4 regions of the Mesorhizobium sp. CA15 genome follow, and region 3 is predicted to be linked to each of the others. Evidence: predicted binding sites of a transcription regulator. Region 3 holds the regulator's gene; each other region holds the start of a gene.
What was found. The regulator PhoB, encoded in region 3, activates phosphate uptake and scavenging genes when phosphate is short. The targets are predictions, from matches to a motif close to TGTCATNNANCTGTCAT.
Positions count from the first base shown of each region.

Region 1: the regulator PhoB is predicted to act here: its motif matches at 2,737-2,753, upstream of LB515_RS14990 (alkaline phosphatase D family protein).
Region 2: the regulator PhoB is predicted to act here: its motif matches at 1,199-1,215, upstream of phnF (phosphonate metabolism transcriptional regulator PhnF).
Region 4: the regulator PhoB is predicted to act here: its motif matches at 2,692-2,708, upstream of LB515_RS18300 (esterase-like activity of phytase family protein).

Region 1 covers NZ_JAIUHQ010000007.1:234,234-238,266, forward strand. The annotation lists gene typA (translational GTPase TypA) at 1-386, opposite strand, end outside; gene LB515_RS14985 (hypothetical protein) at 581-868, shown strand; gene LB515_RS14990 (alkaline phosphatase D family protein) at 1,090-2,664, opposite strand; gene LB515_RS14995 (MFS transporter) at 2,921-4,033, opposite strand, start outside.
Region 2 covers NZ_JAIUHQ010000016.1:29,635-33,667, forward strand. The annotation lists gene LB515_RS22375 (carbon-phosphorus lyase complex subunit PhnI) at 1-44, opposite strand, end outside; gene phnH (phosphonate C-P lyase system protein PhnH) at 46-657, opposite strand; gene phnG (phosphonate C-P lyase system protein PhnG) at 657-1,118, opposite strand; gene phnF (phosphonate metabolism transcriptional regulator PhnF) at 1,258-2,001, shown strand; gene LB515_RS22395 (zinc-binding alcohol dehydrogenase family protein) at 2,303-3,319, opposite strand; gene LB515_RS22400 (ABC transporter permease) at 3,388-4,033, opposite strand, start outside.
Region 3 covers NZ_JAIUHQ010000008.1:25,099-29,131, reverse strand. The annotation lists gene LB515_RS15275 (ROK family protein) at 1-777, shown strand, start outside; gene phoB (phosphate regulon transcriptional regulator PhoB) at 1,106-1,795, opposite strand; gene phoU (phosphate signaling complex protein PhoU) at 1,812-2,519, opposite strand; gene pstB (phosphate ABC transporter ATP-binding protein PstB) at 2,540-3,343, opposite strand; gene pstA (phosphate ABC transporter permease PstA) at 3,340-4,033, opposite strand, start outside.
Region 4 covers NZ_JAIUHQ010000011.1:62,370-66,402, forward strand. The annotation lists gene LB515_RS18295 (MATE family efflux transporter) at 1-1,006, opposite strand, end outside; gene LB515_RS18300 (esterase-like activity of phytase family protein) at 1,125-2,597, opposite strand; gene LB515_RS18305 (LacI family DNA-binding transcriptional regulator) at 2,873-3,898, opposite strand.

The DNA.
Region 1 (4,033 bases), on a different contig from region 3:
TCGATCTTGTTGATGACGACGATCGGGCGCAAGCCGACCTTGAGCGCCTTGCCGACGACGAATTTGGTCTGCGGCATCGGCCCTTCGGCGGCGTCGACGAGCACGATCGCCGAATCCACCATCGACAGGATGCGCTCGACCTCGCCGCCGAAATCGGCGTGTCCGGGCGTGTCGACGATGTTGATGCGGGTGCCATGCCAGTCGACCGAGGTCGCCTTGGCCAGGATGGTGATGCCGCGTTCCTTTTCGAGGTCGTTGGAATCCATGGCGCGCTCGGCGACGCGCTGGTTGTCGCGAAAGGCGCCGGACTGTTTCAGGAGTTGGTCGACCAGGGTGGTCTTGCCATGGTCGACATGCGCGATGATCGCGATATTGCGGAGGTTCATTGTCTGGTCTCGGGAGCGTTGCAGGCAGCAGGCCCAGAGGCGCCGCCTTTTTCGGTTGCGCGGCTCATACAAGGTTTTTCGCAATTGCGAAAGGGGAGGCCCGACCCCAAATACATGGTCACTGATTCTTAAACGTCTTGGTGTGAAATGATTCCGTTAACCAAGGCGGAACCTTTGAGGGGCCGGACAGTTCCATGTTCATGACCGATCAGATGTCCAGATTGCGTCCGGTTTTCGCGTGGGCGGCGCTTGGCGTGCTCGTCGCGGCCGGTGCCGCGCAGTCGGCGGCTGCGCTTCGGCAAGCCGACACGATCGTACCGCCCGACGCCAGGACCGCGCAGCAGATGTTCGCCGACGCGCCCGACGGCGTCGACCCGATCGTCACCGGCCCGGTCAGCGCCGCCTTCAAGCAACGCCAGAAGGATGCCAACTGCGACACCGCGGTCTGGCCGAAGATTCCCACGGCTTGCTATCCGGATTGACGCTCTTCACGGCATTTCCGAGTTCAGTTCTGGACTGTCACGGCGCTTTGACATCGCGGCATTAGGCCGAGCGGCTGCTGGGCCCAGGGTGTGTTGAGGTTAGGCCGGGCCGAGAACGGTGGTTTCCGAGAACCGGAGCGGAGCGTACTTAAAATACGTGAGCACCAGAAGCGCAGGAAACCATTGTTCGCAGGCCGGCATCACCTGAATATCAACGCAGCCTAAGCCGACCGCACCGGATCGAGCGTAACCTTGTAAAGCTCGTTGTCGTCGCGATCCATCAGCCGCACGGTGAGCTGTTCGGTCGCGCCGGAAATGTCGACCAGACCGAAGAACTGCAGCCCGGCCGACGGCGGCAGGTTCTGGCCCTGTTCGGCGGTTGGCGCCTTTATGAACTTCAGCTCCGGCCCGAAGGTCATGTCGAGGTCGTTGGGGCCGAAGGTGCCGGCGTGGATCGGGCCGGAGACGAATTCCCAGAACGGATTGAAATCCTGGAACTGCGCCTTGTCGGGATTGTAGTAATGCGCCGCGGTGTAGTGGACGTCGGCGGTCAGCCACACCGTGTTGGTGATACCGGCATTCTTGATGAAGCGCAGCACGTCGGCGAATTCCAACTCGCGGCCTTTCGGCGCGCCATTGTCGCCGTTGGCGACAGCCTCGGCACCGGCCTTCTTCGCCGCGTCGTTCCAGACGACCAGGCCAAGCGGCATGTCGGCGGCGATGACCTTCCACGTCGCCTTGGAATTTGCCAGCTCGCGCTTCAGCCACTTGGACTGCTCCTCGCCGATCATGCGCGACTTCGGCGTCAGCGTCTCTTCCATATCAGGACCGTTCGGGCCGCGATAGGAGCGCATGTCGAGGAAGAACACGTCGAGCAGCGGCCCATGCGAGACCTTGCGGTAGACGCGGCCCGGCTCCGACGGCTCGTAGCGGATGGTCGTCATTTCATGGAAAGCGCGAGCCGCCCTGGCCGCCAGCACATGGATCGACTTTTCCTTGTAGCGGTCGTCGGCGGTCAGGTCCTTCGAATCCGACCAGTTGTTGAGCACCTCGTGGTCGTCCCACTGGTAGAAGGTCGGGCAGATGGCCGACAGGCCAAGCACATGCTTGTCCATCATGTTGTACTTCCACTGGTCGCGGTACTCGTCCAGCGTCTCGGCCACCTTGCGCTTGCCGTCGATCATGACGACGTTCTTCCACTTGCCGCCGCCGGGCAGGTCGACCTCGTCCTTCAGGGCGCCGTCGGCATAGATGGTGTCGCCGGAATGCAGGAAGAAGTCCGGTGTGTGCTTGGCGATGGTCGAATAGGTCTTCATGCCGGTCTCGTCGATGCCCCAGCCCTGGCCGGCGGTGTCGCCCGACCAAGCGAAGCGCACGTCGCGCTTGGACGACGGCGCGGTACGGAAACGGCCGACGATCGGCTCGGACACGGCATTGATGTCGGAAAGATCGGCAGCAGTCATGCGGTAGAAGATGTCCTGGTCCGAGGCGAGATCGGTGAGCAGCCGCTTCACCGTGTAGTCGCTGGCCGGCGAGGTATCGAGCGCAGCCAGCCGCGCCGCATTGGCGAAGCTTTCGGTCGTCGATACTTCATACATCACACGGGCCGGACGATCGGTGCGGGTCCAGACCATGCCCGAGGTGGCGTCGACATCGCCGGACTGGACGCCATGCGTGAAGGCCGGACGCTGGCTGGCGCGGGAATAATAGGGCAGCGCCAGACCGGAGGCGCCGACAAGGCCGAAGGCGCTGGCCGAAGTGACGAAAGCGCGGCGGGTGAGCGAAAGCTTGTTCATGGCTGTCTCCGGGATGGCATTGAGCGGGACCGCCAAGCTCTCGCTTCAATGTTTCAGGCGCATATCGGAACCATGAAGTTTTGATAACAGTCGACATCTTCCTTCTCCCCTTGTGGGAGAAGGTGGATCGGCGCGATAGCGCCGAGACGGATGAGGGGTGTTCCAGCGGAGTGAGGCGTCGGTGTTCCCTGGAGCACCCCTCATCCGGCCGCTTCGCGGCCACCTTCTCCCACAAGGGGAGAAGGGAAAGTCGCGCCTAAGCCGCCTGCGGCTCCGGCCCGAAGGCCGGCCTGCTCGTGTTGATCAACAGCGAGATACAAGCCGCCGCGATACCAGTCATGCCGGCAATCAGGAAGGCCAGCTCGTAATTGCCCTGCAGCTCGCGCATCGTGCCGCCGAAGGCCGCGGCCGCGGCTGCGCCGACCTGGTGGCCGGCGACGATCCAGCCGAACACGATCGGTCCGCTGCGGTCGCCGAACGCCTCGTTGGCAAGCCTCAGCGTCGGCGGCACGGTGGCGATCCAGTCGAGCCCGTAGAGCACGGCGAAGATGACCAGGCTGGTCGCCGAGAAGCCGGAATAGGGCAGGTAGATCAGCGACAGCCCACGCACCGCGTAATAGATGCCGAGCAGCTTGCGCGGATCGAAGCGGTCGGTGAGCCAGCCGGACAACGTCGTACCGATCAGGTCGAAAATGCCCATCATCGACAACAGCCCGGCCGCCTGCACCTCGCCGATGCCCATATCGCCGCAGAAGGCGATGAGATGCGTGCCGACGAGGCCATTGGTGGTGAAGCCGCAGACGAAGAAGGTGGCGAACAGGTACCAGAACACCCGCGTGCCCGCCGCGCGGCGCAGCGTGTTCAGCGTGTGCGCCAGGAAATTGCCCTGCGATGCCGGCGACACCGGCGGCACGTCGTCGGCATCGGCGCCATAACGAACCTGGCCGATCGAAGCGGGGCGCTCGGGCACCAGCAGCAAGACGAAGGGTATCAGCGCGGCGGTGGCCAGCGCCACGGCAATCGCCACGGGCTTCCAGCCGCCGCTCTGCGCCAGCGAGGCGATGAGCGGCAGGAACACCAGCATGCCGGTGGCGCTGGAGGCTGACATCAGGCCCATCATCAAGCCGCGATTGGTCTTGAACCAACGGTTGACGATGGTGGCGCCAAGCACGCTCGCCACCGCGCCCGAACCGATGCCGGAAAACACGCCCCAGGTGATGAAAAGATGCCATGGCTCAGTCATGAACAGGCTAAGCGCGGTCGATCCCGACATCACCAGCAGCGAGCCGAGCAGCGTGCGGCGCAGCCCAATACGTTCCATCAGCGCGGCGGCGAACGGTCCGGTCAAGCCGTAGAGCAGGATGCCGAC
Region 2 (4,033 bases), on a different contig from region 3:
GCATTGGCAATGGCGGCTTCGCCGCCTTTCACCGCGACATACATGTCATGCCTCCATCGATTTGACGCGGGTGGTGCGCGGCAGGCAGGCAAGGTGGCCGGGCGCCGCCAGGATGATGTCGACGCCGCGCGGGAAACGCTGGTTGTTCTGCTTCCACTGCTCGACGAAATGGCGCGGCATGCCGGGAGGCGCGATCATCGACGTCTTTTCGATCCCCGGACCTTCGAGCAGCAGCGATGGGCCCGAGGCAAGATCGTCGACCAAGAGGATCAGCGTCGTCGAGCGGTCGGGATATTCTTGCGTGCCTTGCGCAAAACCATCGAGCGCCGCCATCTCCTTCGGATTGGCGATCAGGGCGAAATGTGCGTCGGCCGGCGTGTTTGCCGAGGGCGCGCCGGTGTGGAAGCCGAGCCAGGCCTTGACCGCGGCTTCCGCCTGCAGCGGCTGGTCGAGCCAGACCGGCGTGTCGTTGTCGCAGAGCGAGAGCGCCACGGCGCCGGCCGTCGCCGACAGCGGCGCCGGCGGGCGGGCGAGCTGCGGCAGCGGCTGGACGGTGCCGGGGCGGGCCATCGCGTCCATGATGGCGCGGAACACCGCCTGGGCGTTGAAGACCGGCTCTGCGAAGCCGCCGTCGATCGATTGCGTGGCGATATCCATCAGTCCTCTCCGCGCACCATGGTGAAGAAATCCACTTTCGTGGCCGCTGTTTCGACTCGCTTTGTCTCGCGCGCCGCATCGAGCGCCGCGCGCAAGGGCGCGGCGAGCTTTGTCTCGACCGCTTCGCGGTGCGCCGGGTCCTGCCACAGCGCGTCCGCGATCGCCGCTAGCTTGGCTTGTCCCTTGTCGCGGCCAAGCGCATAGGAGTGGCCGACCTGGCCGGAGGGCAGCCGCACCGTGGCGCGGGTGACCGTCGCCTCGCCGACATTGAACGGCGCGCCGCCGCCGCCGATCCGTCCGCGCACCGTCACCAGTCCGGTTTCGGGGCCGCGCAAAAGCTCGGCCTCGGAGGGCAGGCCCGACTCGTTCCACAGGCGAGCGATGTCATCGGCCGCGGCATGCGCCAGCGTCGCCATCAAGGCTTTCCGCCCGGCCTGCTCGCGCGCTTCCTGTCCTCGCATGGTATCGCTCCTTGCATAAAGAAATTTGTCTATTGATATAGACAACTATACAAATTATACTCACTTGGTAACGGGAGTCCATGACGGGTGGATGACAACGGGTGCAAAAGTTTAGGGTGATGACGTTGGGGGCGGTGAAATGACCGGGCTGGCAAGCAGCATCGAGAGGCGCAATGGCGTATCGCTATGGCGGCAGATCGCCGACAGGATCCTGCAGGCGATCGCCAATGGCGATTTCGCCGAAAATGCCGCGCTGCCGCCTGAAGTCGCGCTGGCCGAGCGCTACGGCGTCAACCGCCACACGGTGCGCAGCGCCATTGCAGCACTGGTGCAGGAAGGCGTGCTGAAGGCCGAGCAGGGCCGCGGCACCTTCGTGTTGTCGCGCAAGCGGCTGTCCTATCCGATCGGCGCGCGCACGCGCTTCTCGACCGGGCTGCAGGGGCAGACGAGCGAGCGGCATATCGCGCTGCTGTCGTCATCCACCGAGCCGGCCGGCCGGCGCATCGCCGAGGCGCTGGGCATCGCCAAAGGCGCGGCCGTCATCCGCCTGGAGACGCGCGGCGAGGCCGACGGTCATGCGGTGTCGCGCGCGACGACCTGGTTCGATGCCAAGCGCTTCGCCGGAATCGAGGGGGCAATGGCGGAGACGGGATCGATCACCGCCTCACTGAAGCGCTTCGGCATCAACGATTATCTGAGGCATTCGACCGTGCTGTCGGCGCGCCATGCCGACGCAGACGATCTTGCAGCCCTCGATCTGCAGCCCGGCGCCATCGTGCTGGTCACAATTGCAATCAACGTGACGCTCGACGGTGAGCCAATCCAGTTCGCGGAGTCGCGCTTTCCGGCAGAGCGGGTGGAGCTGAAGTTGTCGGTGTTGTAGGGAGTGCCGGTTTTATACGAGACCCGTGATTTATCGACCCACGCTGATGTCAGCTCAGCTCGGTCGCTTAATTGTCAGCGGCTTCGCGTTTGAGGAGCGCCTTCCCCCACTCCGTCGCCGCTTCGCGGCGCCACCTCTCCCCCTCCGGAGGGAGAGGAAGGGTGCCAGCTGGGATCGCCTCGTGCCTTTCCTCTCCCCCGTCGACCGGGGGAGAGGTGGCTCGGCGAAGCCGAGACGGAGTGGGGGGTCGACCTGTGCGGCGCTCCGTCAATTCGGGCTGAGTTCACCGCCTGTCATGTTATCACCCGACCTCAATGACCGCCTTGATCAGTCCCGACTTCTCGTGCGTCCATCGGGCAAGGTCGCGCGGCGTTCCGGCGAGCGTGGTGCGATGGGTGACGAGCTTGTTCAACGGCACAGCGCCGCTGCGGATCGAATCTGCGACATGGTCGAAATCGGCCTTCAGCGCGTTGCGGCTGCCGACCAGCATCATCTCGCGCTTGTGGAATTCAGGGTCGGAGAAGGTGATGTCGTCCTTGACGACGCTGACCAGCACCAGCGTGCCGCCATGCGCGACGTGGGCGAAGGCCGACTGCACGGACTGGGTGTTGCCAGTCGCGTCGAACACGAGGTCGAACCCTTCGCCGGCTGTTGCCTGTTGGACCAGCTCGGCAGCCGGCGCCTTCGAGCTGTCCAGCGGGGCAAAGCCGAGCTGCTTCTCGGCGAATCCGAGACGTTCGGCGCTCATGTCGAGCAGGCTGACATCCAGCCCGGCGATGCGCGCGAAGATCGCCGTGCCGAGGCCGATCGGGCCGGCGCCGATGACCAGCGTGCGCTGGCCGGGCAGCCCGAGCGATCGGCGCACGGCATGCGCGCCGATGGCCAGGAATTCGACCGCCGCGGCGTCGGCCAGCGACAGGCCGTTCGTCGGGTAGAGGTTCTGCGCCGGCACCAGGATTTCGTCGCACATGGCGCCGTCGCGATGGACGCCCAGCACCTCGATCTTCACGCAGCAGTTCGGCTTGCCGCGCCGGCAGGCAATGCATTTGCCGCATGAAAGATAGGGGTTGATGACGACCGGTTCGCCGACGCTGATCTCGACGCCTTCGCCCTTCTCGACGATCGTGCCGGCAACCTCATGGCCCATGATGCGCGGATAGGCCAGAAACGGGTGCTTGCCTTCGAAGATGTGGTAGTCGGTTCCGCAGATGCCGACATGGCTGACCGCAACGCGCGCCCAGCCGGGCGGCGGTGCGCCGGGCCCGGCGCGGTCTTCGAGGACAAGCTCGCCGGGCGAACGGCAGACAACGGCTTTCATATCGCAAATCCAGGCAAAGAGCGCCGGCGCCGCTCGAGCGGGGCCGGCGCGTTAGTTTCACGTAGGAGTCATTTGCCGCGACGGCGCAGGCCGTCGAAGTAGACGATCACGATGATCAGCAGGCCGGTGATGACGCGCTGCCAGAAGGTGTTGACGTTGAGCAGGTTGGCGCCGTTGTTGATCGTCGAAAGGATGAAGGAGCCGATCAGCGGTCCATGCACGGACCCGATGGCGCCGAACAGCGAGGTGCCGCCGATCACCGACGAGGCGATGGCCTGCAGCTCATAGGTGTCGCCCTGCGTCGGGTTGCCGATGCCGATGCGCGAGGCCAGGAGCACGCCGACAATGGCCGCCAGAAGACCGGACAGGATATAGGCCATGAAGATGGTGCGCGGCACGTTGACGCCGGACAGGCGCGCGGCCTCGGCGTTGGAGCCGACCGAGAACAGGTAGCGGCCCCAGCGCGTGTGGTGCAGGAACACGTAGGACGGAATGGCGACCAGGATCACCATCCAGAACAGGTAGGGAATGCCCGCGAGCGAGCCGCGCGAGAAAGCCTGGAACGAGTCGCTGTTGATGGAGATCGAGTTGCCGTTCGTCATCAGGAGGCCGATGCCGCGCAGCGAGGTCATGGTGGCCAAGGTGATGATGAAGGGCGGCAGGCCCATCTTGACGATGCCGAAGCCGTGGAAGAGGCCGATGGCGACGCCCACC
Region 3 (4,033 bases):
GGCATCACCGATTCGCATGCGCGCTCCATGCTGTGGTCGCCGATAACGCCGCTGACCGACATTCCTTTCGCCGACATCCTCGAGAAGGAATTCGGCATCTCCGCCACCATGGAGAATGACTGCAACATGATGGCGGTAGCGCTGCAATGGCGCGACCCGGAGCGCTATCGCGACGACTTCATCGCCATCCTGTTGTCGCACGGCATCGGCATGGGTCTCGTGCTCAAGGGTGCGCTGTTCACCGGCACGCATTCCTCCGGCGGCGAGTTCGGCCACATGATTCACCGCCCGGGCGGGGCGCTTTGCCGCTGCGGCCGCCGCGGCTGCGTCGAGGCCTATGCCGGCAACTATGCGATCTGGCGCAGCGCCATGAAAATGAGCGAGGACGCCGAGCCGGTCGACGTCGGCGACGCCGACATGCGGGCCCTTGCCGCGAAGGCGCGCGAGAGGGACGGCCCCGAACGGGAGGCTTACCGCCGGGCTGGCGAAGCGCTTGGTTTCGGTCTCGGCAGCTTGTTCGCCCTCATCGACCCGGCGCCCGTCGCCATGGTCGGCGTCAGTGCGGCCGCCTTCGACCTGATCGAGCCGGCGCTGCGCGAGGCGATCGCCCAGACGGCCGGCGGCCAGCACTCCGAATCGATCTCCTTCGACACCGAGCCGAACGAACTGCCGCTGATCCGCGAAGGCTGCGCCATGCGCGCGCTGACCTTCGTCGACCAGGAGATTTTCGGGCCGGGAGGCCAGGCAAGAGCGGGGACGGGAAAGAACGTGGCCTGAGGCAGCCTTGAAGAGGTCCGGGGACAGCAGCAGACGCTTGAAATTAGCGAAGGGAAGGCCCCGCAGCTTCGTCATTCCAGGGCGGAGCAGGAGCGAAGCTCCGTCGCGGAGACCCTGGAATCCATGCCGCTACCTCACGCGTCGAGCGCAGCGGCACAGAATTCTGGACTGTCGCAACGCATCGACATCACGGAATGGATCCTCGGGTCTGCGCTGCGTCGCTGCGCTCCTTGCTCCGCCCGTGCGAAGCACAAGCGTCTCGACTAATCGCCAATGCACGCGATCCGATGCTGGAGACAGAATCCGTCAGCGCCTCGGCGCCTTACCCCTAATCTTCCCTGATCGCGTAACCCGCCCCGCGGATGGTGCGGATGACGTCCGGCATGCGGCCGTTGTTGACTGCCTTGCGCAGGCGGCCGACATGGACGTCGACGGTGCGTTCGTCGATATAGATCGTCTCGCCCCAGACATTGTCGAGCAGCTGGCTGCGCGAGAACACCCGGCCGGGATGACGCATCATGAATTCCAGCAGCCGGAACTCGGTCGGGCCGAGCCTGATCTCGCTCTTCTTGCGGTAGACGCGGTGCGACTCGCGGTCGAGCACGATGTCGCCGACCTTGAGCACGCTGGACAGCACCTCCGGCTTGGCGCGACGCAGCAGCGCCTTGACGCGCGCCATGAACTCCGGCGTCGAGAACGGCTTGACCAGATAGTCGTCGGCGCCGGTCGAGAGGCCGCGCACGCGGTCGCTTTCTTCGCCCCGCGCCGTCAGCATGATGATCGGCAGCCGCTCGGTCTCGGGCCGCATCCTGAGGCGCCGGCAGAGCTCGATGCCGGAAACCGCGGGCACCATCCAGTCGAGCACGAGCAGGTCGGGGACGTTTTCCTGAAGGCGGATTTCGGCCTCGTCGCCGCGGGTCACCACTTCGACCTGGTAACCCTCGGATTCGAGATTGTAGCGGAGCAGCACACCAAGCGGCTCCTCGTCCTCCACCACCATGATGCGTGGCGCGATCATTGGCAGATACCCATCGTCAGGCCGCCGGCGCCGACATTGTCGTCTCGTCCTGCTTGGGACGATTCGCGGGCAATTGCGTGCCGGTCAGCACATAATAGGCGTTCTCGGCGATGTTGGTCACATGGTCGCCGATGCGCTCGAGATTCTTGGCGCAGAACAGAAGATGCGTGCAGGCGGTTATGTTGCGCGGGTCTTCCATCATGTAGGTCAGGAGTTCCCGGAAGACGGATGTGTATTTGACGTCGATGCGCTCGTCGTCGTTGCGAAGCTTGGCCAGCGCCGTGGCGTCGCCCACCGTATATTCCTGGATCACGGCCTGGACCTGGATCAGCACCAGCTGCGCCATGGAATCGATCGAATGCGTGAGGTCGCGCGGCGCGGCGCTGACGCCGACCGAGCCGACGCGCTTGGCGATGTTCTTGGCGAGGTCGCCGATGCGTTCGAGGTCGCCCGCCATGCGGATCGAGCCGACCACGTTGCGCAGGTCGTCGGCCATCGGCTGGCGCTTGGCGATCAGCGTGATGGCGCGGTCGTCGAGCTCGCGCTGGCGCGCGTCCATGATGGCATCGTCGGAAACGACGCGCTGCGCCATGGCATTGTCGGTCTCGAGCAGGGCCTTGGTCGAAGCGCCGACCATGGAGGCGGCGAGATCGCCCATGTCGTTGATGAGCCGGCTGATCTGCCTCAGATCCTCGTCGAAGGAAGCGACGGTATGTTCGGCCATGATGATGTCCTCGTATGAGCTCAGCCGAAGCGGCCGGTGATGTAGTCCTGCGTGCGCTTTTCGCGGGGCGAGGTGAAGATCTTCTCGGTCCGGTCGAACTCCACCAGCTCGCCCAGATACATGAACGCCGTCTGCCGCGACACGCGCGCCGCCTGCTGCATGTTGTGGGTGACGATGACGATCGTGTAGTCGGCCTGCAGCTCGTCGATCAGTTCCTCGATCTTGGCGGTCGACAGCGGATCGAGCGCCGAGGCCGGCTCGTCGAGCAGGATGACCTCGGGCTTCACCGCAACGGTACGGGCGATGCACAGGCGCTGCTGCTGGCCGCCCGAGAGGCTTAGGCCGCTGGCGTTGAGCTTGTCCTTGACCTCGTTCCAGAGTGCTGCGCGCTTCAGCGCCTGCTCGACGCGGCTGTCCATCTCAGCCTTGCTGATCTTCTCATAGAGCCTGACGCCGAAAGCGATGTTCTCGTAGATCGACATCGGGAACGGCGTCGGCTTCTGGAACACCATGCCGATCTTGGTCCTGAGCAGGTTGAGGTCCTGCGAGCGGTCGAGGATGTTCTTGCCGTCGAGCAGCACCTGGCCCTCGGCGCTCTGCTTCGGATAGAGCTCGTAGATGCGGTTGAGCACGCGCAGCAGCGTCGACTTCCCGCAGCCCGACGGGCCGATGAAGGCGGTCACGCTGCGCTCGGGCAGGGACAGGTTGATGTCCTTCAGCGCCTTCGACTGGCCATAGTAGAAATTGAGGTTCTTGACCTCGATCTTGGCCTTCTCGACGGTCGTGTCGGCTGCGTTCAGGTCGGTGGACAACATCGGTTTCATCTGTCCTCTCTGCGTCCGGTTAGGCTGCGGGCGATGATGCTCAGCCCGAGAACCGTCAGGGTGATTATGAGTGCGCCCGTCCAGGCCAGTTGCTGCCATTCCTCGTAGGGGCTGAGAGCGAACTGGAAGATGGTTACCGGCAGGCTGGCCATCGGCGCATTGAGATTGCTCGACCAGAACTGGTTGTTGAGCGCGGTGAAGAGAAGCGGCGCCGTCTCGCCGGAGATGCGGGCGATCGCCAAAAGGATGCCGGTGACGATGCCGGAGAGCGCCGCGCGATAGGCAACCGAGCGGATCACTACCCAGCGCGGTGCTCCGATGGCGGTGCCTGCTTCGCGCAGCGCGTTGGGCACAAGGTTCAGCATGTCCTCGGTGGTGCGCACCACGACGGGGATCACCAGGATCGACAGCGCGACCGCGCCGGCAATCGCCGAGAAGTGCCCCATCGGCCGCACCATCAGCTCGTAGACGAACAGGCCGATGATGATGGAAGGCGCCGACAAGAGGATGTCGTTGATGAAGCGCACCACCGTCGTAAGCTTCGAGAAGCGTCCGTATTCGGCCATGTAGGTGCCGGCCAGCACGCCGATCGGCGTGCCGACGACGATACCGATGATCGTCATGACGATGCTGCCGTAGATGGCATTGAGCAGGCCGCCGGCATCGCCGGGCGGCGGCGTCATTTCCGTG
Region 4 (4,033 bases), on a different contig from region 3:
TGAAGCCGACGCCCGACGCCGCGACCCTGCCGATGCGGTCCCAGCGCCCGGCGCCGACATTCTGCGCCGCCATCGAGGAGACGGCGGCGCCGATCGCCAGAGCCGGCATCTGGATGTAGGTCCAGAGCTGCGCGGCGATGCCGTAAGCGGCGGCTACCTGGGAGCCGTAGGAATTGACGATGCCCATCACGGTCAATGCCGCTGCCGAGATGACGATCATCTGCAGCCCCATCGGAATGCCCTTGAAGACGACGATGCGCAGCAATTTCGGATCGGGCCGCAGCAGCGAGAGATCGCTGCCCGCCAGCCGCAGCGGGTGTTTGCGCACATAAAGCACGATCAGGATGGCAATCACGCTCACCGTCTGGCCTATGAGCGTCGACATTGCCGAGCCGGCAATGCCGAGCTCGGGAAAGGGGCCGATGCCGCGGATCAGCAGCGGATTGAGCACGACGTCGAGCACGACCGCCAGCGCCATGAAGACGAACGGGGTTCGCGAGTCGCCGGCGCCGCGCAGCACGGTCATGACGAAGGATAAAAGGTTCATCATCGGCACCGCGACGAAGATGATGCGCAAATAGGCGCGCGCCAAAGGCAAGGCATCGGCCGGCGTGCCGAGCCCGGTCAGGATGACATCGACCCAGATCCAGCCGCAGACGGCGAACACGACCGAGACGAGGAAGAAGAAGGTGGCGCTGGTGCCGACGATGCGCTTTGCCTCGGGGAGGTCGCGGGCGCCGACCGATTGCGCCACCAGGATGGTTGCCGCCATGCCGATGCCGAAGACGGTGCCGAGGATGAGGAACAGCACCAGATTGGCGTTGGAGGTCGCCGTCAGCGCCGCCTCGCCGAGGAAGCGGCCGACCCAGACCGCGTTGATCGAGCCGTTGAGCGACTGCAGCACGTTGGAGCCCAGCACCGGCAGCGCGAACAACAGCAGCGTGCGCGAAATGGGGCCGCTAGTCAGGTCGCCGGTCCGCCGGCGGGTGGGCTGTTTGTCATCCATGTTGTTACCCATGGTGGTGGGGCCGAAACTGAATCAGGCCCGCGATGCTATCGCAGGCCTGGTGCTCATGCATCCCTTCAGAAAAGGGTCGGCTGCCGCGGCCGCCGACCGCATCCCGTTACTGAGTGGTGTTTCCAGAAAGGCCGGGGAGTGTGACCTGATAGACCAGGAAGGTGGTGTCGACATCGGCGCCGTCCTCGGCTTTGTACGCAGCGCCGACCTGGAAGCCGTCCTGGGTGAGAAAGTCGTTGTCGTTGGCGACGAACAGGAAATAGTCGTCGGGCAGCTTCGGATCGAGCACCGGCGCCAGCGACATCGCCTCCCACTTCTCCGAGAGGTTGTTCTTGTCGTTCGGCGCGCCGTTGTGCAGGCCGAAGCGGCCGAGCTCGCCCTTGTCGTTGATGTCGATGAACGGCGTCAGCTTGGCCGGCGCCACCGACGGGTCGAGCATGCCCTTCGGCGCGACCGGCTTGTCGGCGGCGTCGAACGGGCCGTTGGCGATATCGGTGGCGGCCGAGAGGTCGACGATCTCGATCTTGCGGTAGAGCGACTCGTCGCCCTTGACGCCCTGGCCGTTGCCTGAGTCGCGCGCCAGCATCAGAAAGCTCTTGTCGGAGAGCGCGACGATCTCGCTCTGAGCGGCCACCTTGGTCTTGCCCTTGGCATCCGTGAACACCGGCAGCGGCACGACATATTCATGCGCCAGCTTGAGGTGGGTGAGATCGGAAGCGTCGTAAACCAGCGCGCGGGTGTTCTGGCGGGTCGAGCCGGAATCGCCGCCGTCCTGGCGGGGCGCCGACTGCAGCACGGCGATCAGGAACCTGCCGTCTGGCGTCATCGACATGCCTTCGAGCCCCTGGTTGTTCTGGCGGCCGGTTTCGGGATCCTTCGGATCGGGCTCGGCAGCGCCCGGGCCCGGGTTGTCGGACGCGAAGTTCGGCTTGCCGTGGCGCATCGGCACCAGCGCCGCGGGCGGTTGGGTCGCCGACATCAGACGGCCTTCGGCCGAGAAGCGGTAGATGTTGGGACCATATTCGTCGGAGATGAACATCGTGCCGTCCGGCAGCCGCACGATCGCTTCGTCATCGAGCGCCAGCTTGCCATTGGCCTCAGGCAGCATCGGCATGTCGCCGGCGGCGGCGCGCACGCCGTTCAACGGATCGAGGCCGGTGGCGTCGGCGCCCTTGTCGTCGGTCAGAAGCATCGTGTCGGCGAGCGTCGCCTTAACGCCCGACTGTTCCTGTCCGGCGGCGGGCGCCGCGCCAGGAGCGGTCGGGGCCAGCTCGACCGAGATGGTGTTGAGGCGGGGGCGATAATCGGTGGTTCCGACGACATTGTAGCCGCGGTCCGGCAGCAGCCAGAGCGAGCCCTTGTAGGTGGCCCCTTCACGCGTCCAGGATTTGGTATCGATCGCCATGCCGGAACCTGAACCGAAGGTCTCGCCGAACTTGTCCCTCTGGTTGGCCGGGATGCGGCCGATGCCGACGAGCCCCTTGTTGACGTAGGCGACGCCGTCGGCGAGCGCCGGGGTCAGGAAAGTGAACAAGGCAAGTGCCACGCCGAGCGCGACGGTTCGGTTGAGATGTTTCATCGATATCCCCTTCTTGACGAGCAGAGCGGCCTGGAAGGAACGCGCATCGGCGATGCGGCGAGCCGGTTCCCGTCGAGCGGTCTAGGACGTGAACGTGATGGTTGCATGACAGTTTCCTTCTCCCCTTGTGGGAGAAGGTGGATCGGCGCGTAGCGCCGAGACGGATGAGGGGTGCTCCAGCGGAGTGAGACGCCGGCTTTCCCTGGAACACCCCTCATCCGACCGAGCTTCGCTCGGCCACCTTCTCCCACAAGGGGAGAAGGGAAAGCCTCCGCTCAATCGCTCTCTCTTGCAATCAGCTCCAGCGGCCAGACTTCGCGAATGATGCGTGTGCCCTCAGGGCCGGCGAATGCGGGAAGCGAAGCGAGCAGCATCTCGGCCAGCCGCCGGCCCATGGGCTCCAGCGACGGACGGAAGGCGGTCAGCGTCGGCGAAAAGTAGCGGCAGAGCGGCGTGTCGACGATGACGATCACGGCCATGTCATGGCCCGGCTTGATACCCATCTCGGCCAGCGCCTTGCAGCCGCCGAGCGCCATCGCGTCATTGTTGAAGATGATCGCCGTCGGCGGGTTTCTGGAGCGCATTACTTGCGGCGTCACCTGGTAGCCGCCGGTCTCGTTGATGAAGCCGTCGGCGATCAGGTCGGGGTCGACCTCGATACCGTGCCGCTTCAGTGCCTTGCGGTAGCCGTCGAGGAACAGGTAGCCGAAATTGAGATCAAGCGAAGGGCGGATAGCGGCAATGCGGCGGTGGCCGCGCGCGACCAGCCGGTCGACGGCTTCATCACCCGCCCTCTCGAAATCGATATCGAGTGAAGGATACGTGTCGCCGCCGGACTGACTTCGGCCAAGCGTGGCGAAGGGAAAGCCGGCCTTGCTGAGATAATCGATCCGATCGTCCTCCCTTCGCGTATTGGCCAACACGACCGCGTCGGCCCGGCGCGTCTCGACCACGCGGCGCAACCGCTCCTGCTGATATTGGCCCGGCTCACCCATGACGACCATCAGATCCAGGTCATGCTCGGCGAGCCGCGCCTGCAGGCCCGTCAGGAACGGGATGAAGAACGGCTCGCCATATTGCTGGTCGCCGGGATGCGGCTGCAGCATGAAGGCGATCGAACGGGTGGCGCCTTGCCTGAGACTGCGGCCTGACTGATTGGGCGAATAGTTCAGCTTCCTGGCTGCTTCGAGCACACGCTGGCGTGTGTCGGCGTTGACGTCGGCACGGCCGTTCAGCGCGCGCGACACGGTGCCGATCGAGATGTTCAGGTGACGCGCGAGATCGTGGATGCTTGACGCCAAGGACGGATTCTCCCCCTGCCTTGGCTAGCACCGGCTGCCGCTCAGGCCAAGGCTTCGGGACGATTTTTGCAGGCAGCCGGTTGACATTCTACGCCATCGGGTGTGTTCTCGTAAACGTTTACGGAAAAACGTTTA